One region of the Pectobacterium quasiaquaticum genome, then DNA from elsewhere that is predicted to be linked to it. Evidence: predicted binding sites of a transcription regulator. Region 1 holds the regulator's gene; each other region holds the start of a gene.
What was found. Region 1 encodes CRP, which controls carbon source genes, mostly activating them, when cyclic AMP is high. Its sites were predicted from a motif close to ATGTGANNNNNNTCACAT; they were not measured.

Region 1 (6,139 bases):
TTTGCCAGTTTATGCACCCGCGAAGTTTGTACCCGTGAAAGGTAAAGGGAGTCGCGTCTGGGATCAGGACGGCCGCGAGTATATCGATTTCTCCGGCGGTATTGCGGTTACGGCGCTGGGTCACTGTCATCCTGCATTGGTGAACGCGTTGCAGCAGCAGGGTGAAAAGCTGTGGCATACCAGCAATATTTTCACTAATGAGCCTGCGTTGCGCCTCGCCAGCAAATTGATTGATGCGACTTTTGCCGACCGTGTGTTTTTTGTTAACTCCGGTGCTGAGGCCAATGAAGCTGCCTTCAAGCTGGCGCGTCACTATGCGGTTAAACGCCATAGTCCGTATAAAACCAAGATCATCGCCTTCTACAATGCATTCCATGGTCGGACGCTGTTCACCGTCTCAGTCGGCGGACAGCCTAAATATGCCGATGGTTTCGGGCCGAAGCCTGCCGATATTGTTCATGTTCCCTTCAACGATCTGGCTGCGGTTAAAGCGGTGATGGACGATCACACCTGTGCAGTCGTGCTTGAGCCGGTTCAGGGTGAAGGGGGGATTACGCCTGCTACGCCTGAATTTTTACAAGGCGTTCGCGAGCTGTGCGATCAGCACAAGGCGCTGCTGGTGTTTGATGAAGTGCAGAGCGGAATGGGGCGTACTGGCAAACTATTTAGCTACATGCACTACGGCATTACGCCGGATATTCTCACAACGGCTAAAGCATTGGGTGGTGGTTTCCCAATTAGCGCGATGCTGACGACGGAAGAGATCGCATCGGCCATGACGGTTGGGGTGCACGGCACCACCTATGGCGGCAACCCGCTGGCCTGTGCGGTAGCGGAAGCCGCGCTGGATATTATCAATACGCCAGAAGTGCTGTCAGGTGTAGCGGATCGCCACGATCGCTTTGTCAGCGAGCTTGAGAAAATCAATCAGCAGTACGATGTATTCAAACAGATCCGCGGTATGGGGCTGTTACTGGGGGCTGAACTGAAACCGCAATGGCACGGTCGTGCGGGCGAGTTTCTGGCGGCGGCAACGGCTCAGGGGCTTATGGTGCTGATGGCTGGGCCGAACGTAATCCGCTTTGTGCCATCTTTGATCATTGATGAAGAGGATATTGCGCAGGGGATGGCAAAATTTGCTAAAGCCGTCGCGCAGGTCGTTAACGCAGCAGACTGATTATGCTCTCAAAAGATCAGCCATAAAAAACGTAGGGAACGTTTTTCAACGTTGCGTTAGCAACGACCCGTAGGGTGGCGAGCAGGAAGCTCGCCATAAAAAAAGCGTGAGGCCGAGGCTTCACGCTTTTTTATTGGTAGGGTACAGCGACAGGGGCTTAGCGAGTGCCGTAAACGACAATCGTTTTACCGTGTGCAGAGATCAGATTCTGGTCTTCTAACATTTTCAGAATGCGGCCCACGGTTTCACGCGAGCAGCCAACGATTTGCCCAATTTCCTGACGGGTAATTTTTATTTGCATGCCATCTGGATGCGTCATGGCATCAGGTTGTTTGGCCAGGTTGAGTAGGGTTTGGGCAATACGGCCGGTCACATCAAGGAAGGCGAGGTTGCCGACCTTCTCAGAGGTAACCTGAAGTCTGCTTGCCATTTGTGCAGACAGGCGCATGAGGATATCCGGGTTAACCTGGATGAGCTGGCGGAATTTTTTATAGGAAATTTCGGCCACTTCACAGGCGGTTTTTGCCCGAACCCATGCGCTGCGTTCCTGACCTTCTTCAAACAGGCCGAGCTCGCCGATAAAATCGCCCTGATTGAGGTAGGAGAGAATCATTTCCTTGCCTTCTTCATCTTTGATTAGCACTGCGACAGAGCCTTTCACGATGTAGTAAAGCGTTTCTGCTTTTTCACCTTGGTGAATCAGCGTGCTCTTCGATGGATACTTGTGAATATGACAATGGGAAAGGAACCATTCGAGAGTTGGGTCTGTTTGCGGTTTGCCGAGAACCATTCGCTATCATCCTCTGTTGTAATTCACTGCGCAAATTACAGGGGTCAGAGTTCCCTGTACGGCGTGTTTTACTGCTAAAAAAATAAAATTCAGTCTAGGCAGAATGACGTCAGGGAATATACTGAAACCACTGTACCCTTTATTTTCCGGTTGCTGCCTTGCCGCACCGTAAACGTGGCTGGGGTATGTCTGGCCAGGCCATCATCTTCTTCGTTTCTGGGTTTGTCCAGAAAAGGTCTATTCTGTTTTCGTTTTAACACAGCTTGAAGGACGTGTCTTGTGTTGTCTCGCTTCAGCATGACAAAGCGCTGATTAACGCTGGTTTTTGTACAGTAACGGTATAAATTTTCAAAAAATTTTTAGTGGAGAGGCATCATGCAGGCACGGGTGAAATGGGTTGAAGGCTTAACGTTTTTGGGCGAATCTGCATCAGGGCATCAGATATTGATGGACGGCAATTCCGGTGATAAAGCGCCCAGTCCGATGGAAATGGTGTTGATGTCTGTAGGCGGATGCAGCGCGATTGATGTGGTATCGATTCTGCAAAAAGGCCGCAACGATGTAGCGGATTGTGAAGTGAAATTAACGTCAGAGCGTCGGTCTGACGCACCGCGTTTATTTACCCACATCAATCTGCATTTTATCGTGACGGGAAAAGGGTTGACCGACAAAGTTGTCGAGCGAGCCGTCGCACTGTCGGCGGAAAAATACTGCTCTGTAGCACTGATGCTGGGTAAAGCCGTTGAGGTGACGCACAGCCACGAAATTAGAGTGCTGGAATAATCCCTTTCTCTGGGCACTCATTCTGGTCACTTAAGCCTGTTATTAGGGGAAACACAGGGGAGGTTCCGGTAGGGAGGCCTCACCCCTATGGCCGCCCCGTGTATCTCGATGCTTATTCGATAGTTTTCCCTTCAATTAACCGCTGCACCAGCGGCGCCATGATCAATTCCATCGCCAGCCCCATCTTCCCGCCGGGAACGACCAGCGTGTTGATGTGCGAAATAAAGGAACCCTGCAACATGGCGAGCAGATAGGGGTAATCAATATTGTCCAATCCCTGAAAATGAATCACGACGAAGCTTTCGTCCAGTGACGGAATCGATTTGGCTGCGAACGGGTTGGAGGTGTCCACGGTAGGCACACGCTGGAAGTTGATGTGTGTGCGAGAGAACTGTGGCGTGATATAGGTGATGTAGTCTTCCATTGAGCGGACGACGGAATCCATCACCGCTTCACGCGAGTGACCGCGCTCATTAACGTCACGAATCAGCTTTTGAATCCATTCCAGGTTGACGATCGGCACCACGCCGACGAGTAAATCGACATGCTGTGCCACGTCGTTTTGTTCGGTGACTACGCCGCCGTGCAATCCTTCATAGAACAGGATGTCCGTGGGTTCCGGCATTGGCTCCCACGGCGTGAACGTTCCGGGAACCTGATTATAGGGAATGGCTTCATCATAGGTATGAAGGTATTTACGCGTCTGACCGAGCCCGTGCAGGCCATATTCGATAAACGACTGTTCCAGCAGGCTGAAATCATTCGCTTCTGGGCCGAAATAGCTGATGTGGCGTCCTGAATCACGCGCTTTACGAATCGCCATATCCATTTCCGGGCGGGTATAGCGGTGAAAGCTATCGCCTTCCAACTGGGCTGCACGCAGATCAAACTGCTGGAAAATCTTACGGAAGGCCAGACTGGTTGTTGTGGTTCCCGCTCCGCTGGAGCCGGTAACCGCAATAATCGGATGCTGATGTGACATAAGACGCGTGACTCCGTGATCGCGAGGTTCGCATAGACCGAAGGCCTGCGCGCATCCTCAAAAAAGACGTAATTATTATCATTGTTAGCATGTTTGACGCGTTCTTTCACGACTTTCGCCATGCTCAATAAGGGGCATGTCCTCCAGCATTGAGCTGGTTGCGGGGCATGATATTGAGGGTTTCATGTAACTCAGACCACACCAACACCACCTTGCCAGACTGGAGTTGGCCGCGGATATCTTCCACTTTCTGCGCCAGCGATCGCTCCTGTTCGCCGTAATCGGTGCCTTCCCGCAGGACGAAAGATTCGATGATGCTATCCAGTGTTTCTGGATCGAGCTGTTGCCAGGGAATAATCACGCGATCTCTCCTGAATAAAAAATTCCTGATTCAAAGGGTGCCTGAGTAAAAACGGTGCCTGAAGAAAAAGAGTCGCTGGCTTGGTCCAAAAATGGGCTAAGCCAGTTGGGAATGCGCTGTTCCAGCCACATTTCCGGTTTCAGCAACGTTCCTCCGACGAAGCCGACATGCCCACCATGTTCCGTCAGTTGATACTCAATATTAGACGGTAACTGCGACAGATCGGGAATCACCTCCGACGTCATGAAGGGATCGTCCTTCGCATGGATAATGAGAAGCGGTTTACGAATCTGAGGCAACAGTGGCAGAGCGCTACAGCGTCGATAGTAGTCGGCTGCATCGCGGAAGCCGTGGATACGTGAGGTAATGACGTCATCAAACTCTCGCAACTGGCGGATTCGCTTCAACTGCGGCAACTGAATCGGCAGTGTATCTGGATAAGCCGCCAGCTTGCGACCGGCGTTTTGTTTCAACAGGCGCAGCAGGTAGTGTTGATAGACGCGAGAGAAACCCTGTTCCATCCGACGGCTACAGGGTTCGAGCATCAGTGGCGCGGAAACAATGACGGCCGCGGACAGGGAACAGGATTCGCCTTGCTGCGCGAGCAGGTAGGCCAGCATGTTGCCGCCGAGAGACACGCCAATGGCGGCGGTAGGCGCATTGCCCTGCGTCTCTTGCATCCAACGCAGGAAATAGCTGGCATCGCTGGTTTCGCCGGAATGATAAATGCGCTTCATTCGGTTGGGTTTCCCGCTGCATCCACGAAAATGCATGATGACGGCCAGCCAGCCGCGCTGCTTACAGGCATGCAGCAGGCCGTGGGCATAGGGGCTATGAAAGCTGCCCTCTAGCCCGTGGAACAGCACCACGCGCGGTTTGTGCCGTGCCTGTTCATGGGCTTCGCTCCAGGCCAGATCGACGAAATCGCCGTCCGGCAATTCAAGCGGCTGCCAGACTGGCGAGAATTGCGCATGACGGCGGATCAGACGCGGCAATAGCGTTTGCAGATGTGGATTATGCGCGCCGCTCAGCGGACGAAAATGATCATACATAAAGGATATAGAAATCTTGTTGTCGGCTCTTGTACGATCAATATCACACTGTTAGCTTCAATGCTGCCAGTTGGTACGACATTTGGGTCAGGAGCGCCCACAAATAATGGAACTGAGTTTATTTCTTTCGATGTTGGGTTTTTTGTGGGTAGCGGCCATCACGCCGGGGCCGAACAATATGCTGTTGACCACTTCGGGCGCGAATTTTGGCTTTATGCGTTCACTGTGGCTGATGGTCGGCATTATGCTGGGCATGCAGAGTATTTTGCTGCTGGTGGCATTCGGTGTCGGTGGTTTGATTCTGATTTACCCTTCGCTGCATTTTATCCTGAAAGTCCTCGGCAGTGCCTATCTGCTCTGGCTGGCGTGGAAAATTGCCACGGCGGCTTACGAACGGCTGGAAACGTCCGTTGCGCCGCCCCAGCCGATCCGGCTTTATCAAGGGTGGTTGCTGCAATTCCTGAACCCGAAAGCGTGGCTTATGGCGCTGGGCGCGGTGGCCAGCTTTAGTCTGGCGGGGGAAGGCTATAACCAGTCTGTGATCGCCATAAGCATCGGGATTGTGCTGGTTAATCTGGTGTCCGGCGTCATCTGGCTCGGGTTCGGCACGATGATTGGGCGGCTGCTGCGCAGTAAGAAAGCGTGGATTATCTTCAATGTGTCAATGGGACTGCTGACCGCCGCCTGCGTGCTGCTGATTTGGCATTAAGGCTTCGTTCACGAGTATAGCGAGCGGTTTTCCGCTCGCTATACCTTTCAGGACACAAATCTTAAAGCGAATCGTTCTGCATCATCTGCTCTAGCTGTTCCTGCGCGTCCAGCCAGGACAGCTCCGTTTCTTCCAGCTCGATTTTGACTTTGGTTTGTTGTTGCAGGCAATCGGTGAGTTCGGCTTTGCGGCTGATGTCATAGATGGCGCTGTCCGCCAATCGGGCTTCAAGCGCCGCCAGCACTTCCCCCAGCTTTTCCATTTGCTGTTCAAGCTTGGTTATCT
Region 2 (6,139 bases), 120 kb from region 1:
ATTTATCGCCGCCCGTTACACTTTCCTTATCAAAAACGCGGGAGGAAATAACATGATCTATTTACGTCAAGCGCAAGATCGCGGACATGCGAATCACGGCTGGCTTGACAGCTGGCACACATTCTCATTTGCCGATTATTACGATCCTGATTTCATGGGGTTTTCGGCACTGCGCGTGATTAATGAAGACGTTATCGAAGGCGGTCAGGGTTTTGGCACGCATCCGCATAAAGATATGGAAATTCTGACCTATGTATTGTCCGGTGCGGTTGAACATCAGGACAGCATGGGAAATAAAGAGCAGGTGCCAGCGGGCGAGTTCCAGATTATGAGCGCGGGCACGGGTATTCGCCACTCTGAATACAATGCCAGCAAAGACGAACCGTTGCACCTGTATCAAATCTGGATTATCCCAGAAAAAACCGGGCTGACGCCGCGCTACGAGCAGAAACGCTTTGATGTGCAGCAAGGGCGTCAACTGGTGCTGTCCCCGGATGCGCGTGAAGGCTCGCTGAAAGTCTTTCAGGACATGACGCTGTGGCGCTGGGCGCTGAAAGCGCAGGAGCAATCGGTGTACCAGATTCAGGCCGGTCGCCGCGTCTGGATTCAGGTGGTGCGCGGTACGGTAGAGATTAACGGCCAGAAAGCGGAAGCTAGCGATGCGTTTGCAGTGTGGGACGAAACGGCGATCTCCGTACACGCCAGCGAGGACAGCGAAATCCTGCTGTTTGATCTGCCGCCAGTATGATGGCGAATGAAAAAAGTGAAGAAGCCCGCGTAGGAAAGGACGCGGGCTTTTTATTTATCACGACCTGATTACATCATTCAGATTCTGCCCTCAGTCTTTACTTTCTTAATGCTTTTTTTGTTAGACTTAGATTACTGTTTTTCAGGCATTTTAGTCGACGATGAAGAAAAAAAGACCCGTTCTCCAGGACGTTGCTGACCGCGTGGGTATTACCAAAATGACGGTAAGCCGTTATTTGCGTAATCCCGCTCAGGTATCCGCCGCGTTGCAGGAAAAGATCGCTATTGCATTGGATGAGCTGGGCTATATCCCCAACCTCGCGCCGAATATGCTCGCCAGCTCCACCAGCCGAGCGATTGGCGTACTGCTGCCGTCATTAACCAATCAGGTTTTCGCCGAAGTCTTGCGCGGGATTGAACGCACGGCGGAAGCGCACGGCTACCAGACCATGCTGGCGCATTATGGCTATCATCCTGACAGAGAAGAACAGCGTCTGACTTCCCTGCTGTCGTATCACATCGATGGGCTTATTCTGGCTGAACGTACCCACACGCCGCGAACGCGCCAGATGCTGGACGTTGCTGGTATTCCGGTCGTCGAACTGATGGATTCCGTCTCGCCCTGTCTGGATATGGCTGTCGGGTTTGATAACGTTGAAGCCGCTCGACAGATGACGCTGCGTATGGTCGCGCTGGGGCATCGTCATATCGTCTATCTCGGTGCGCGTCAGGATGAGCGTACGATTATGCGCAGTCAGGGCTACGAGCAAGCGATGTGGGAAAGCGGGCTCAAGAGCTATTGCGTGATGAGTGAGCGGGCGTCTTCCTATTCGCTTGGTGGCGAACTGCTGCGGCAGACGCAGGCGGAATACCCGCAGGTCGACAGCGTGTTTTGCACCAATGATGACTTAGCCGTCGGCGCGATGTTCGAATGCCAGCGGCAGGGGCTGCGCGTGCCGGATGACATTGGCGTAGCCGGTTTCCACGGGCACGACATTGGTCAGGCGATGGTGCCGAAGCTGGCTAGCGTACTGACACCGCGTGAATATATGGGACGCGTCGGCACCGAACAACTGCTGGCTCGTCTGCGGGGCGAGCCAGTGACGCAGGAGAGGGTCGATGTCGGCTTTACCGTGCTGGACGGCGAAAGCCTCTAAGCCGCTGCGTTAGCCTGCCGCGCGCAGTGCGTCAACGCAGCGCTGCACGACGTCTTCCCGGGTGCCGTCAATATCGACTTTCAGGACATCCGGCTCATCGCTATCCGGTTCTTCCAGCGCATCGAACTGGCTTTTCAGTAGTTCTGTCGGCATGAAGTGGCCTGCTCTGGCTTTGTGACGCTCCAGAACCAGCTCAAAGCTACCTTTCAAATAGATAAACACCATCTTTTCGTTGCCTTCGCGCAGGCGGTCGCGGTAACGCTTTTTCAGCGCGGAACAGACGATGATGCCGGTCTCGTTTTTGTGCGCCAGGCTGTAGGCAACATCGCTGAGTCGCTCCAGCCATGGTGCGCGGTCGTCGTCATTCAACGGCGTGCCGCTGGCCATTTTCTGGATATTCGCGCGCGGGTGCAGATCGTCGCCGTCAATAAATTTTGCCTGAATGGCGCGGCCAAGTTCAGCGCCAACTGAGGATTTTCCACTGCCTGATACGCCCATCAGAATAATGCTTCGACCTGACATAATTTGATCTCTATCCCAAACTGTAAATTAAATGATACTTAATGGTTCCATACTTTAACATGTTACCCGTATCATGTTACCGGTATCAAATGATGATGTGATACACCTCACAAACAATTAGCCAACCCAGACCGAGTGCCCTAAAGAGATTATTAACGATGACAGAAATCACCTCCGCCTATAGCGCCAGTGTGTTGTTGACCATTGCCGCTGGTGCAGTCGCACTGTTATTGGTGCTGATTATGCGCTTTAAAATCCATGCGTTCCTGGCGCTGACACTCGTCAGTCTGGTAACAGCATTGGTAACAAAAACACCTTACGAAAAGATTGTGCCGACGCTGCTGAGTGGTTTCGGTAGTACGCTGGCATCCGTTGCCCTGCTGGTTGGACTAGGGGCAATGATTGGCCGCCTGTTAGAGGTGACCGGCGGCGCGAATGTGCTGGCGGATACGCTGATTAATAAATTTGGCGAACATCGTGCACCTTTTGCGCTAGGGGTCGCTTCTCTGCTGTTCGGCTTCCCGATCTTTTTTGATGCCGGTCTGGTTGTTATGCTGCCGATTATTTTCAGCGTGGCAAAGCGCTTCGGTGGCTCGACGCTAAAATATGCGTTTCCTGCGGCGGGCGCGTTTGCCGCTATGCACGCCTTGGTACCCCCACATCCCGGCCCCGTTGCTGCGAGTGAATTGTTAGGCGCCAACATCGGCCTGCTGGTGATTATCGGGGGCCTCATCGCGCTACCGACCTGGTATTTCGGCGGCTACCTCTATGGGTTGTACGCCGGTAAAAAATTCGACATCAAACTGCCTGCAAGCTTCTTGTCTGCGGTTGAAACGGATACCGCTGTTAAACCACCGCGCTTTTCCGTGGTGTTGAGTATTCTGCTGCTGCCATTAGTGCTGATTTTTCTCGATACCGGGCTGAATACGCTAACGGTGATGGGAATAGTGAGCGGTGATAACGGTGTTGTTCAGTTCTTGCGTATGCTAGGGAAAACCCCTGTTGCGTTACTGATCACGGTGTTTTTTGCTTTGATGGTCTTTAGCGGCAGCAAAAGCCGAGCGCATCTGGAAAAAATTTGTGATGGGGCATTAGGGCCAATTTGCGCCATTATTCTGGTAACTGGCGCAGGTGGCATGTTCGGTGGTGTTCTGCGTGCCAGCGGAATTGGCAACGCGCTATCCGGTGCACTGGCAGATACGGGCATGCCTGTTATCGTTGCTGCATTTGTGGTGTCGATGGCACTGCGTGTAGCGCAGGGTTCTGCAACGGTGGCACTGACGACGACGGCAGCGCTGATGGCGCCCACAGTGGCGGCGACCACAGGATTAAGCCAGTTTGACCTGTGCTTTATCGTAGTGGCGATTGCGGGCGGGGCGACCGTGCTGTCGCATGTGAACGACTCGGGTTTCTGGCTAGTCAGTCGTTTCCTTGAAATGGATGAGAAAACGACCCTGAAAACCTGGACGGTGATGGAAACGCTGCTCGGCACCATCGCGTTCCTGATAGCGTTAGTGGGAAGTATTCTTCTCTGATGTGTTTAGCCCCCTCCTTGCGGAGGGAGGCTTTTAGTCACATTTTTATGCCGACCAAGAGACGGTTTCGTGCGCGATAATGTCGTTATTTTCATGCTACTTCGTAGCACGCGCCCGACATGGGGCGGCTCAAACGCCGCTCGGCCCATGACCCCAGGCTTCTGGCTAAATTATGCCGCTACGCGGTGCCATCGGCGTTCATGACCACTTTTCGAGCCGACTGTGACGCGCTCTCGGCGCGGCACAGCCTTTCGCGGCGTCCTTGCCGCTCACTCGGTGGTCATGCCCATCGCTGCATAATTTTTACGCCAGATAACGTCAACCCCCACACTAATTTGCACATTTATGCATAAGACACAGGGGGAAACGGAGCTGCTATAACTTCATATAAGCACGCACGCCATCGAGGAACATCTGCGTCGATAGCATGACCAGAATCAATCCCATCAATTTCTCCAGCGCACTCACGCCTTTCTCACCCAGCAAGCGCAAGAACACATCCGACATCAGCAGGATGATGAATGAAATCGTCCAGGCGATAAACAGCGCCAGCGTCAGGTGAGGTAGCTGGTTGGGATACTGGTGAGACAGCAGCATCAGCGCCGCGAGGATCGACGGCCCCGCTACCAGTGGAATTGCCATGGGCACCAGAAACGGCTCTTCGCCGGCTGGCAGACCGCTGCTATTGCCTTCCTGCGAAGGGAAAATCATACGAATCGCGATGAGGAACAGCACGATACCGCCGGAAATCGACACGGTTTCGGTGCGAAGATTCAGGAATGCCAGAATGCGTTCACCGGCGAACAGGAAGATCAGCATCAGCCCGAGTGCAATTAGCATTTCACGGATCAGCACTACACGTCGGCGTTTAGGGTCGAGGTGCTTGAGTACGGACATGAAAATCGGCAGATTGCCGAGTGGATCCATAATGAGCAACAGCAGCACTGTTGCGGAGATCATTTCTGTCATGTTGGTTTGTTACTCCCAAAACCTTGTTTCCTGACCGGGGCCATCTTCATGGACTGACCAACGTGATTATCCTGTGCCAGGTTGATGATATTAGAATGACTGCTGAAAAACGGCGTACTATCGAATAAATTCACTTGCGACTTGATGTACATTTTGTAAGGCTGAACGACACAATTATTTACGGGTTTACGACACGACACGCGCAAGCCTCTGCGGCAGATCACTGAGTCAGCAATCACTAAGCGCTATCGACGTTAGCCAGAATTCTTTTTGTTACCCCCAAAGCAGGACAGTTACCATGAAAAATGTTGGTTTTATTGGCTGGCGCGGTATGGTCGGCTCGGTTCTCATGCAGCGCATGGTCGAAGAACGCGACTTTGATGTGATTCACCCGGTATTCTTTTCGACCTCTCAGCATGGCGAGCCTGCACCCGCGCTGGGTGGTCATCAAGGCGTGTTGCAGGATGCTTATAATATTGAAGCACTGCGCGCGCTGGACATCATCATTACCTGTCAGGGCGGTGATTATACCAATGAAGTTTACCCAAAGCTGCGTGAAAGTGGCTGGCAGGGTTATTGGATCGACGCCGCGTCCTCACTGCGTATGAAAGATGACGCGATTATTATTCTGGATCCGGTTAACCACGGTGTGATTCAGCAGGGTCTGGATAAAGGCATCAAAACCTTTGCCGGCGGCAACTGTACTGTCAGCCTGATGCTGATGTCATTGGGCGGCCTGTTTGCGAACAACCTGGTGGAGTGGGTTTCTGCTGCGACGTATCAGGCGGCTTCTGGCGGTGGTGCGCGCCATATGCGTGAGCTGCTGACCCAGATGGGTGCGCTGCATGGTGAAGTGGCGAAAGAGTTACAGGATCCGGCCTCTGCGATTCTGGATATCGAACGTAAAGTGACCGCGTTGACCCGTAGCGGTTCGCTGCCGACGGATAACTTCGGCGTGCCGTTGGCAGGTAGCCTGATTCCGTGGATCGACAAACAGTTGGATAATGGCCAGAGCCGCGAAGAGTGGAAAGGTCAGGCGGAAACCAACAAGATTCTGAGCACCAGTAGCGTCATTCCTGTCGACGGCCTCTGCGTCCGCGTTGGCGCCCTGCGCTGCCACAGCCAGGCGTTCACCATCAAACTGAAAAAAGACGTGGCGCTGTCGGAAATCGAACAACTGCTTGCAACCCACAATGACTGGGTGAAAGT
Region 3 (6,139 bases), 1.9 Mb from region 1:
ATCGGGCTGTTTTTCCCTCTATAATTCTCGGTTTAAGCCTGACTCACACCACCATGCGAAAGAAATCCATTTATGTCGCCTATACGGGCGGCACTATCGGCATGCAGCGCTCTGCTAATGGCTATGTTCCGGTATCCGGTCATTTACAGCAGCAGTTGGCAAACATGCCGGAATTCCACCGTGAAGAGATGCCGTCGTTCACAATTCATGAATATGATCCGCTGATCGATTCGTCTGATATGACGCCAGCGGATTGGCAATCCATCGCGGACGATATTCAAAACCACTACGATGATTACGACGGTTTCGTGATTCTGCATGGTACTGACACGATGGCGTTCACCGCCTCTGCGCTCTCGTTTATGCTGGAAAATCTTGCCAAACCGGTTATCGTGACAGGGTCACAAATTCCGTTAGCGGAATTGCGCTCGGACGGTCAGACCAACCTGCTGAACGCGCTGTACGTTGCGGCTAATCATCCGATTAATGAAGTCGCCCTCTTCTTCAATAACAAACTGCTGCGCGGCAACCGCACCACCAAAGCTCACGCGGACGGCTTTGATGCCTTCGCTTCCCCCAACTATCCGCCGCTGCTGGAAGCCGGTATCCATATTCGTCGGCTGGCACCGACCGTGGAATGTAGCAACTGTCCGCCGCTGAAAGTGCATCACATTACGCCGCAGCCTATCGGGGTAATTACGATTTACCCCGGCATTTCTGCCGATGTCATCAGCAATTTCCTCCGTCAACCGGTGAAAGCACTTATCCTGCGCTCCTACGGCGTTGGCAACGCACCGCAAAGCCCGGGGCTGCTGCATGAATTACGTGAAGCCTCTGCTCGCGGCATTGTAGTCGTTAACCTGACACAGTGTATTTCTGGGCGCGTTAACATGGACGGCTATGCGACAGGCAATGCGCTGGCGCATGCAGGCGTTATCAGTGGCTTTGACATGACGGTCGAAGCCGCATTGACCAAACTGCATTACTTACTGAGCCAGCAAGACCTAAGCGCCGATGACATTCGCCAGTTGATGCAGAAAAACCTGCTCGGGGAATTGAGCGATAAAGACTGAATCAATCACGGAGTCGTAATGAAAAAAGCATTGCTATTAGTTGATCTGCAAAATGATTTTTGTCCCGGTGGCGCATTGCCCGTTAACGAAGGCGACCGCGTCATTGAGGTGGCTAACCGCGCTATTGAAGCCTGCGTCGCCGCTGGCGTTCCAGTGATTGCCAGTCAGGATTGGCACCCCGCTAATCACGGCAGTTTTGCGGTTAATGCGAATACCAAGGTCGGAGAACTCGGTGAGTTAAACGGTTGGCCGCAGATCTGGTGGCCGATTCACTGTGTGCAGGGAACAACCGGCGCTGATTTTCATCCAGCACTGAATCAATCAGCCATTCAGTGGGTAGTGCGAAAAGGAACCCAGCCGGAGATCGATAGCTATAGCGCTTTTTTCGATAACGGACATCGGGTGAAAACCGAATTGGATGCGTGGCTACACGCCAATCACATCACCCATTTGATTATTCTGGGGCTGGCGACCGATTATTGCGTCAAGTTCAGCGTGCTGGATGCGATTGCGCTGGGCTATCACACCGAAGTCTTGGTGGATGGCTGTCGTGGCGTGAATCTTTCGTCAGATGACAGTGAATCCGCATTACTGGAAATGACACAACGTGGGGCGATACTGACGGATATGGCGCAGTTTCTTACTACGTTGTCTGCCACCCACTAACGCTACGGCTACTGACAACGGGAACAGCGGCAGCCATTGCGGCTGCCTGCTTATGTTTTACGCGTTGGGTTTCAGCGTAATAATGGCGTCAGCGATGTTAAACTCGCGCTTCAGCTCTTGCTTACTCTTCATCACGATTTCGCCATCAGTGCCAATCGTCATGTGTTCAGCCTGTTCGTTATGGCGAGCCTGCCACATCATCACCATTTGCAGGCAATTTTCTTTCTGTTCAGCCGTCAACGCGACACCGTCTGGCCATTTGCCCAGTTCCACCGCCGTGACTAACCGTTGGTAAATTTCTGGCGTCATAGCGTCGATCAGATCATTGAGTTCCATATCCGGTTTCTGCTCCGAGAAAGGTCAGGTTTATTCTTACTGGGTTTCTGTGCTAACAGCGTTTTTAGTAGCTGAATCGTTTAAAGCCAACTATCATCTAGTTTATCGCCGTCGCACCTATCACAGACAGATTACCCGTCAACGCGTTCGCCATCAATGTCGTCGATGAAACTCAGTGAAGCCGAATTCACGCAGTAGCGTTCGCCCGTGGTTTTCGGGCCATCAGGGAAAACGTGCCCCAGATGCGCATCACACTGCCCGCAGCGGATCTCAATACGGCGCATATTGTGTGAATCATCTTCCAGATAGCGAATCGCCTCTGAAGAAACGGGCTGATCGAAGCTTGGCCAGCCACAGCCGGTGTCGTATTTACTGTCGGAATAAAACAGCGGAGCCTGGCAGCACAGGCAGTGATAAGCGCCAGTGCGCTTGTTATGCAGCAATTTGCCTGAAAATGCAGGTTCCGTACCACGTTGCTGGGTGACATAGCGCTGCATCTCTGTCAATTCAGTATTGTCGGATGGGGTACGCGAAGCAGAGTCGTTAGTCATAGGAAGTCTCACAGCGAGTGTTATCAATTCAATTAATCATTGATTATAACAAAAAATTAACAACCTGACAGACCGTTCTGGCCTAATATTAGGAATGTTATTAGCATCAATATTTAATTGTGATGCGAATCACATATTGAGATCACACAGGCTTTATATGATGCATTTCACCCTCATATCAGGCTTAGATGTTACTTAGTTACAGGGTCGAGCGGTTTTCGCACAAAGTTTGGTCATAGGTTTGACTTACAGCAACTATTGACACGATTCCGCTTGACGCTCAGCAAGGTTTTTGTAATTTTACAACCAACCTTTTATTCACAAACCAATAGCTGGTGGAATATATGACTATCAAAGTAGGTATCAACGGTTTTGGCCGTATCGGCCGTATTGTTTTTCGCGCTGCGCAAGAGCGTTCTGACATCGAGATCGTTGCAATCAACGACCTGTTAGATGCTGATTACATGGCGTATATGCTGAAGTACGACTCAACTCATGGTCGTTTCGACGGCACCGTTGAAGTTAAAGATGGCCACCTGGTTGTTAACGGCAAAACCATTCGTGTTACCGCAGAGCGCGATCCTGCAAACCTGAAGTGGAACGAAGTCAACGTGGATGTTGTTGCTGAAGCAACTGGCCTGTTCCTGACTGACGAGACTGCACGTAAACACATCGCTGCTGGTGCGAAGAAAGTCGTTCTGACTGGTCCATCTAAAGATGACACCCCAATGTTCGTTATGGGCGTAAACCACAAAACTTACGCTGGTCAGGAAATCGTTTCTAACGCATCTTGCACCACCAACTGCCTGGCTCCGCTGGCAAAAGTCATCAACGACAACTTCGGTATCGTTGAAGCACTGATGACCACTGTTCACGCAACCACTGCAACGCAGAAAACGGTTGATGGCCCGTCTCACAAAGACTGGCGCGGCGGCCGCGGCGCAGCACAGAACATCATCCCATCTTCTACCGGTGCTGCTAAAGCAGTAGGTAAAGTGATTCCTGAGCTGAACGGCAAACTGACTGGTATGGCGTTCCGCGTTCCTACCCCGAACGTTTCTGTTGTTGACCTGACTGCACGCCTGGAAAAACCTGCTTCTTACAAAGAAATTTGTGCAGCAATCAAAGCCGCTTCTGAAGGCGAGCTGAAAGGCGTTCTGGGCTACACCGAAGATGAAGTCGTTTCTACCGATTTCAACGGTGAAAAACTGACTTCCGTATTCGATGCTAAAGCGGGTATCGCTCTGAGCGACAACTTTGTGAAACTGGTTTCCTGGTACGATAACGAAACTGGTTATTCAAACAAAGTTCTGGATCTGATCGCTCACATCTCTAAATAAGCGTCAGCGATGATTCTGTGAAAAAAGGGCGACGTGATGTCGCCCTTTTTTATTGTTTATTGCAGATTTCTTTTTACCACGAAAAACAATCAAAAAAAGGCACTATCATGCATAACACAATGTTCTCACTCCCCGTCACGAAACAAATTAGCGCCACCCTCACCCAGCGTCAGTTGGACCAATTACCCATCATTGTCGTTGATCACCCTGAAGTTCGCGCGGCAGTCGCATTACAAGGTGCGCATCTGCTCAGTTGGCAGCCAACAAACGAAGAGCCGGTGCTCTGGCTGAGCGACAATACGCCTTTTACTCATCACGTTGCGATTCGCGGCGGTGTCCCGATCTGTTTCCCTTGGTTTGGCCCTTTCGCCGATCCTAATCACGGTTTTGCCCGTCTGCTGCCGTGGGAATTTACCGCCCACAGCGAAGATGAACACGGCGTACAGCTCACGTTCACGCTGCAAGACAATGAAGAAACGCGCAAGAGCTGGCCGCATGCGTTCACGCTCATCGCCCGCTTCAAGCTGGGTAAGGAATGTGGCATTGAACTGGAAGCGCATGGTGATTACAGCATTACCAGCGCGCTGCATACCTATTTCAATATCGGCGATATCAGCAATATCCGCATTGCTGGCCTGGGTGAGTCTTTCATTGATAAGGTGGATCAGGGCAAGCTGACAACGCAGCAAGGCGATCTGGTCTTTACCGACCGTACAGACCGCATTTATACCCAGCCGCAGGACACCAGTGTGGTACATGACGCTGTGCTGAAACGTGCTATCGAAGTGCACCATACGCACCATAGCGATGTCGTGTCATGGAACCCCGGTGCTGAGCTCTCTCGTACGATTAGCGATATGACCGATGAGGGATATAAAACGTTCGTGTGTGTGGAAACTGCGCGCATTAATCAACCGTTTGTCGCCTCCGTCAACGCGCCAGCGCGTCTGGCAACGGTTATCCGCATCAAGAAATAACCACGCGATAGGGTGTATGCCGATTTCGCCATACGCCCTATTCTGCAAATCCTTTTCCGCAAATCCTTTCGCTTCCGTTACACCACATCCAAATGCTGTTTACGCGTCGGCGGTGGAAAGGCCTGATCGAGCTGTGCGATATCTTCCTTCGATAGCACCACGTCCAGCGCTTTCGCATTTTCCTGCACATGCTTCACAGAACTGGCTTTTGGAATCGCGAGCACGCCCGGCTGGCGAATCACCCACGCCAGTAGAAGTTGAGCAGGCGTGATGTTATGTTCACGCGCAATGCGGTTCACCACCGGATGCGAGAATAATCCCTCACGCAAGCGCCCGGCCTGCGCTAGCGGGCAATATGCCATTACCGGAAGCGGCTGTTGCTGACACCACGGTAACAAATCAAACTCAATACCGCGCGATGCCAAATGGTAAAGCACCTGATTGGTCATGCAGCGCTGTCCGCCGTTTAGCGACCAGAGCTCCTGCATATCCTCAAAGTCGAGATTGGAGACGCCCCACTGGCCGATTTTTCCCGCCTGCTGTAACCGCTCCATCGCCGCAATCGTATCCACTAACGGGATGCCACCGCGCCAATGTAGCAAATACAGGTCAATGCGCTCGGTTTGCAGTCGCTTCAGGCTGCGTTCACACGCCTGTATCGCCTTTTCGCCTCCCGCATTGTGCGGATAGACTTTCGACACCAGATAAATGCTATCGCGGCGGCCACGTATCGCTTCACCGACGATGTCCTCCGCCCTGCCTTCCGCATACATTTCGGCCGTATCAATCAGCGTTAACCCAAGATCGATACCCGTTTGCAGCGCCGTCACTTCCTGCGCTTTCATTCGGGCATCTTCGCCCATGTACCACGTTCCCTGACCGATCGCCGGTACGCGGGTGTCATCTGGAAAACGAATCGCTTTTGTCACACGTTCCTCCCTTGCCTGCCGTCAACGTAACGGGTTTGCCGTCAACCTAACATGGCGTTTGGCGCACCATAAATGTGCAAATGGGGTGATATCACCCCATTATTGTACGGCAGATGCACTATGCTTACGAAGAGCATTAAAAGCGCTCATGAAAAGCATCAGAAGCGATAGCTGACGCCCGCGCTCATCAAGATGCTGTGGTTACTATCAACAATCGGGCTGTCTTTCATTTCGTCAGACAGACGCGTGTAACGGCCCACGGCCCAG
Region 4 (6,139 bases), 2.2 Mb from region 1:
TCGCGCTCAAGGTAGATATCGAGGAAGGTGGAGACGCGTCCGAAGGACATTGCCGCACCATTCTGTGATTTCACCGCAGCCAGATAGCCGAAGTAAGTCCACTGCACGGCTTCCTGAGCTGTCGCTGCTGGGCCAGAAATGTCACAGCCATATTTAGCGGCCATTTCTTTAATTTGGCTCAGCGCATGATGCTGGTCAGCAATTTCTTCACGTAGACGGATTGTTGCTTCCAGATCTTCGCCGTTTTCCAGTTTGGATTGCAGAGAAGTGAACTGGGCAAACTTGTCTTTCATCAGATAGTCGATACCGTACAGCGCAACGCGACGGTAGTCACCGATGATACGACCACGGCCGTAAGCATCTGGCAGACCAGTCAGAACGCCTGATTTACGACAACGCAGGATATCTGGAGTGTAAACATCGAACACGCCCTGGTTGTGCGTTTTGCGGTATTCGGTGAAGATTTTTTTCAGTTGAGGATCCAGTTCACGGCCGTAAACTTTGCATGAACCTTCAACCATTTTGATGCCGCCGAACGGAATTAACGCACGTTTCAGCGGAGCGTCAGTCTGCAGACCAACGATTTTTTCCAGACCTTTGTTGATGTATCCCGCGTCGTGAGACGTGATAGTTGCAGCAACATTAGTATCAAAATCAACAGGCGCGTGAGTACGGTTTTCCTGTTTGATGCCTTCCATAACGCTGTCCCACAGCGCTGAGGTCGCTTTAGTTGCGCCAGCCAGGAAAGACTCATCACCTTCATACGGCGTGTAGTTTTTCTGGATAAAGTCACGAACATTGACGTTATCCTGCCATTCACCTTTGCTAAAGCCTTGCCATGCATTGGCCAATTTTTCATTCAGCTCGGTCATTTTACACCTACCTTTGATATGGATTTCTTAAAACCCGACGTTGCGGCCGATTGCACCTTAGTGGTGCTTGTCTCCACCGCGCAAATAAATTACCCAATATGTCAAACCGACCATTACGCCACCGCCGATGATGTTCCCTAGGGTGACGGGAATCAGATTGTCGGTGATAAAGTGGCTAACGGTTAAATGTTCAAACTGAGACGGCACCATGCCAATGGCATCCCAGAATTCTGGGGTCGCAAAATTTTTGATAACGATGCCCATAGGAATCATGAACATGTTGGCGATACTGTGCTCAAAGCCGCTGGAAACAAACATGGCGACAGGCAGAATCATGGCAAACATTTTGTCTGTAAGCGTACGGCCGGAATAACTCATCCACACGGCCAGACAAACCAGCAGGTTGGCCAGAATACCCAGACACAGTGCTTCAACAAACGTGTGTTCAAGTTTGTGTTCAGCTGTTTTCAGGACGTTAAGCCCCCACGCACCGTTTGCGACCATATGCTCTCCCGAGAACCAGATAAGTCCAACGAAGAAAAGCGCGCCAATCAGGTTACCGACATAAACATTTGCCCAGTTACAGGCTAGTTGCTTCCAGGTAATACGTCCACTGGCTTTGGCAATCACGATGAGAACGGTTGAGGTAAACAAGTCTGCACCGCAGACGACCACCAACATGAGGCCAAGGGAGAAACAGATACCACCGATCAACTTCGCGATGCCGAAAGGAATCGTTGCGGTCCCCGTGGTAGCCGTAATATAAAAGACGAAGGCGATCGAAATAAACACCCCCGCAGTGATCGCTAAATAAAACGTCGTGTACGGTTGTTTGGTAGCTTTATAGACTCCGGCGTCTTCAGCAACTTTTGCCATAGCGGCCGGAAGTAATAGAGTAAAGGGGTTGTCAGCTTTCACACTAACTCTCTCTTAAAAATTATCAGCGTTGAGATACTAACAAAGCAGTATACGGTAAAATTTGACGTGGATCATATTGCAAGAAATTAACAGGTTGGTGGGGAGGGTGTAATACCGAGATTTTATGGTTAATTTATTGAATTTTATAATAAAAAAATATTTTAAATTTTACAAAAAGAGTTGAATGGCATACGTTAAACCTACCGATTTAGCGTTAATAAAAATCATGTTTTGTAGAATTTCAGTACCACCTTGTCGATGTAATTTAATTAAAAATTCACCATTCAATAACAATGTTCTAATTATACATTATGAATAATAAATATTGCCCTTTGGACAATAAAATAGCCCTTTAAGATAAAGGGCTATTTCTCGGTTGCTATTTGTACTCGATCGCACTCATCGATATAAAACGCGTGCTGGTTGCATCACTCTGGCATTATTTTGCTTGCCAATAACGACGTTTCGCCTGTTGCAGTTTTTCATAGGCAGCCAGCAGCGATTGGTGCGCAGGTAAAGAGCTAAAGGTGTCATCCACGGCAAACAGACCATAGAAGCACGTTTCGCCAGCAATGGCGGCGCTGGCGGCATCGACCGTCTCACTGCCGTACATTTTGGTAAAGGCGTCATAATATTCTGCTGGATCGCGCTCAGGTTCTTGCGCCAGTAACAGCAGCGTTTGCAGGCAACGGTAATAATTGCTGCGCTGTGCTGTAAAGACGGAGTCGTTGAAATCTTGCGTCCACTCTGTCCAGGTCAGCGCCTGATCCAGATCGCCGCCAGCCAGAGCCAGCATGGCTTTCAATTCGCCAACGCGCAGAGTGAGCCAGCCATTATCTTTGCCGGTGGCAATGCCAAGCAGCTCGCGTATGCGGGTGAAATCATCCAGACCTTCGTCATCCAACTGTTGCAACAGCGTCAGATAGTCTTCTTTTTCCCATTTGCTGTCAGGCAGCGCCAGCAGCGTGTCACGCAGGTGAGCACCCATGCTGTTATTGGCCAGTAACAGATCGTCGGCAGGGTAGATGTCCGACATTCCTGGCACGATGATGCGGCAGGCATAAACGGCCAGATGCTCATAGTCAGCAATGTAGACTTCTTTATCTTCCTGCTTGAAGATCGCCATCAATGTAGCGAATTCTTCCTCCGTCGACCCTTTAAAGCTCCAGTCGGCAAATTCATAATCCGCTGTTTTCTTGAACATATCCCAAGAGATCAGACCGCTGGAGTCGATAAAGTGGGTTTCCAGATTAGCGTGCTCGGCAACTTCTTCATCATCGAACGTCGGTGGGGTGAACACGTCCAAATCTTTCAGGCCACGGCCTTGCAGCAGCTCGGTAACGGTACGCTCCAGCGCCACGCCGAAGTCAGGGTGCGCGCCGAAGGAGGCAAAGCAGGTGCCGTTGGCGGGGTTAAACAACACCACGCAGATAACCGGATATTTCCCGCCCAGTGAGGCATCGTAAGAGAAAATCGGGAAACCTTCTTTTTCCAGCGTTGCAATCGCTTCGACCACGCCTGGGTAGCGGTTCAGCACCTCTTGCGGAATTTCTGGCAGGCTGATGGATTCGGAAATGATGCGGTTCTTGATGCTGCGCTCAAACACTTCAGACAGCCCCTGAACGCGGGCTTCGTTGGCGGTGTTACCTGCGGACATCCCGTTAGATACGTACAGGTTACCGATGATATTCATCGGGATATAAACGGTTTGCTGATCGGATTGACGGGTAAACGGCAGTGCGCAAATGCCTCTGTCGGCATTGCCAGATTGCAGATCGATCAGATCGCTGGCGCTCAGTTCCTGCTCAGGATCGTAAAACTGATGCAGACGGGCATCCAGAATACCTTCCGGTAGCGCATCATCTTCTGGAATCGGGAACCATTTTTCATTCGGGTAGTGAACGAAATCACCGTTGGCGATCGTCTTGCCGAGATAGAAGTCAGCGAAGAAATAGTTGGTGGACAGACGCTCGAAATACTCGCCTAACGCGGAAGCAAGTGCCGCTTTCTTACTGGCGCCTTTGCCGTTAGTGAAGCAGAGCGGGCAATCGCGGTCTCGAATATGGACAGACCAGACATTTGGCACCGGGTTCAGCCATGACGCTTCTTCGATGTTAAACCCCAGGTCTTGGAGCTGTTGTTGAAAACGGGCGATGGAATCTTCCAGGGCGGCGTCTTTGCCTGGGATAAACGTTTGAGTCATGGTGTTCACTCTTATCGAGATTAGCGGAAGCGGCATGATACGGATTTTTCTGCCCAGACTCTATTTATTCATAACAGATCGGCAACAGTGAAAAAGAACAGGCTGCGTAACGTGCCGTTTTGCATAATGAAAGCGCAATAAGCGTTGCAGCCGCGATTGACGAGTGATAAAACCGATAGCAGGGTAAAAGTAGTGTGGTTATGGCGGTTGTTCCGTTATAACTACTATCTTGTAACAGCGGTATTTTTATAACCGTCAGGTTTATAAAAATGGTATTTGTAACAACGGTGATAAAAAGAGCCGCTATTTTTCAGGTGTGGTGAGGGGAAATGACTCAGATTTTTAATTTTAGCGCCGGTCCAGCAATGCTGCCGGTTGAAGTACTGCGTCGTGCTGAACAGGAATTGTGTAATTGGAATGGCCTGGGTACATCGGTCATGGAAATCAGCCACCGCAGTAAAGAGTTTATGCAGGTTGCCGCTGAATCCGAACAAGATCTGCGTGATTTGCTGAAAATCCCCTCCAACTACAAAGTGCTTTTTTGCCACGGCGGCGCTCGTGCGCAATTTGCGGCAGTCCCATTAAATCTTCTGGGCGAACGTACCACGGCGGACTACATCGACGGCGGATATTGGGCGCACAGCGCAATCAATGAAGCAGAAAAGTACTGCACGCCTAACGTGATTGACGTGAAAACGCGTGTAGGCGATCTGCGCGGCATTAAGCCGATGCGTGAATGGAAATTGTCTGATGACGCGGCGTTTGTGCATTACTGTCCGAATGAAACCATTGACGGTATTGCGATCGAAGAAGAGCCGGATTTTGGCGATAAAATTGTGGTCGCCGACTATTCTTCCAGCATTCTGTCTCGCCGTATTGACGTCAGTCGCTATGGTGTGATCTACGCCGGTGCGCAGAAAAATATCGGCCCGGCCGGTCTGACGCTAGTCATCGTGCGTGAAGATTTGCTGGGCAAAGCGCGCCGTGAGCTGCCATCGATTCTGGATTATCAGGTTCTGGCGGACAATGACTCCATGTTTAACACGCCGCCAACGTTTGCCTGGTACCTGTCCGGCATGGTCTTCAAATGGCTGAAAGAGTACGGCGGTCTGGCTGAAATGGAAAAACGTAACCAAGAGAAGGCCGACCTGCTGTATAGCGCGATTGATGGTAACGATTTCTATCGTAATGACGTCGCGGTAGCGAACCGTTCTCGCATGAATGTGCCGTTCCTGCTGGCGGACTCTGCGCTGGATAAAGTCTTCCTGGAAGAATCCGTTGCTGCGGGTCTGCACGCGCTGAAAGGTCATCGCGTAGTGGGCGGCATGCGTGCTTCTATCTACAATGCGATGCCGCTGGAAGGCGTGAAAGCGCTGACGGAATTTATGGCTGACTTCGCGCGTCGCCACGGTTGATTAAGACCGCCCCTCGATACATTTTGATCAGCCCCGGACTTTCCGGGGTTTTTATGTCCACGTTGAAAGAATAGGCTTTACATGCAGGAATCCCTGACGCTACAACCCATCAAACTGATTAACGGTACCCTTAACCTTCCTGGCTCAAAAAGCGTCTCTAACCGTGCGCTTTTGCTGGCGGCCTTGGCTGAAGGAAAGACCCGGCTGACTAACCTGTTAGACAGTGACGATGTCCGCCATATGCTTACCGCTCTAACGGCGTTGGGAGTGGACTACCACCTGTCGTCTGACCGGACTGTGTGTGAGATTTCGGGGCTGGGTGGTGCGTTTACGGCATCGCAACCGTTGGAACTGTTTTTAGGGAATGCTGGTACCGCGATGCGTCCACTGGCTGCCGCACTGTGTCTGACCGATGGCGATATTGTGCTGACAGGCGAACCGCGGATGAAAGAGCGCCCAATCGGGCATTTGGTCGATGCACTGCGTCAGGGCGGGGCGAAAATTGACTATCTGGAGCAGGAAAATTACCCACCGCTTCGTCTGCACGGTGGTTTTCAGGGCGGCGAAATCAGCGTAGATGGCAGTGTATCAAGCCAGTTCCTGACTGCGCTGCTGATGACTGCGCCTCTGGCCGCGCAGGATACGCAAATCAGCATTCAGGGCGATCTGGTTTCCAAACCGTATATCGATATCACGCTGCATATGATGAAAGCGTTTGGTATTGAAGTGCG

Region 2: IG609_RS18740 (GntP family permease) is a predicted target of CRP. The motif match lies at 2,522-2,539, and genes of this name have one in related genera.
Region 3: msrB (peptide-methionine (R)-S-oxide reductase MsrB) is a predicted target of CRP. The motif match lies at 2,744-2,761, and genes of this name have one in related genera.
Region 4: focA (formate transporter FocA) is a predicted target of CRP. The motif match lies at 1,850-1,867, and genes of this name have one in related genera.

Annotation. Positions count from the first base shown of each region.
Region 1 covers NZ_CP065177.1:3,969,948-3,976,086, reverse strand. Annotated here, with positions in the region: gene argD (bifunctional acetylornithine/succinyldiaminopimelate transaminase) at 1-1,177, shown strand, start outside; gene crp (cAMP-activated global transcriptional regulator CRP) at 1,335-1,967, opposite strand; gene IG609_RS18215 (OsmC family protein) at 2,343-2,750, shown strand; gene IG609_RS18210 (phosphoribulokinase) at 2,863-3,732, opposite strand; gene IG609_RS18205 (YheU family protein) at 3,857-4,093, opposite strand; gene IG609_RS18200 (hydrolase) at 4,090-5,145, opposite strand; gene IG609_RS18195 (LysE family translocator) at 5,252-5,854, shown strand; gene IG609_RS18190 (ABC transporter ATP-binding protein) at 5,916-6,139, opposite strand, start outside.
Region 2 covers NZ_CP065177.1:4,090,899-4,097,037, reverse strand. Annotated here, with positions in the region: gene IG609_RS18755 (pirin family protein) at 53-748, shown strand; gene gntR (gluconate operon transcriptional repressor GntR) at 909-1,904, shown strand; gene IG609_RS18745 (gluconokinase) at 1,914-2,426, opposite strand; gene IG609_RS18740 (GntP family permease) at 2,585-3,961, shown strand; gene IG609_RS18735 (YhgN family NAAT transporter) at 4,337-4,930, opposite strand; gene asd (aspartate-semialdehyde dehydrogenase) at 5,229-6,139, shown strand, end outside.
Region 3 covers NZ_CP065177.1:2,085,286-2,091,424, reverse strand. Annotated here, with positions in the region: gene ansA (asparaginase) at 54-1,073, shown strand; gene pncA (bifunctional nicotinamidase/pyrazinamidase) at 1,092-1,739, shown strand; gene IG609_RS09715 (YeaC family protein) at 1,797-2,075, opposite strand; gene msrB (peptide-methionine (R)-S-oxide reductase MsrB) at 2,207-2,626, opposite strand; gene gapA (glyceraldehyde-3-phosphate dehydrogenase) at 2,971-3,966, shown strand; gene IG609_RS09700 (D-hexose-6-phosphate mutarotase) at 4,074-4,943, shown strand; gene IG609_RS09695 (aldo/keto reductase) at 5,021-5,872, opposite strand; gene IG609_RS09690 (MipA/OmpV family protein) at 6,031-6,139, opposite strand, start outside.
Region 4 covers NZ_CP065177.1:1,788,327-1,794,465, forward strand. Annotated here, with positions in the region: gene pflB (formate C-acetyltransferase) at 1-872, opposite strand, end outside; gene focA (formate transporter FocA) at 930-1,790, opposite strand; gene ycaO (30S ribosomal protein S12 methylthiotransferase accessory factor YcaO) at 2,230-3,993, opposite strand; gene serC (3-phosphoserine/phosphohydroxythreonine transaminase) at 4,323-5,408, shown strand; gene aroA (3-phosphoshikimate 1-carboxyvinyltransferase) at 5,490-6,139, shown strand, end outside.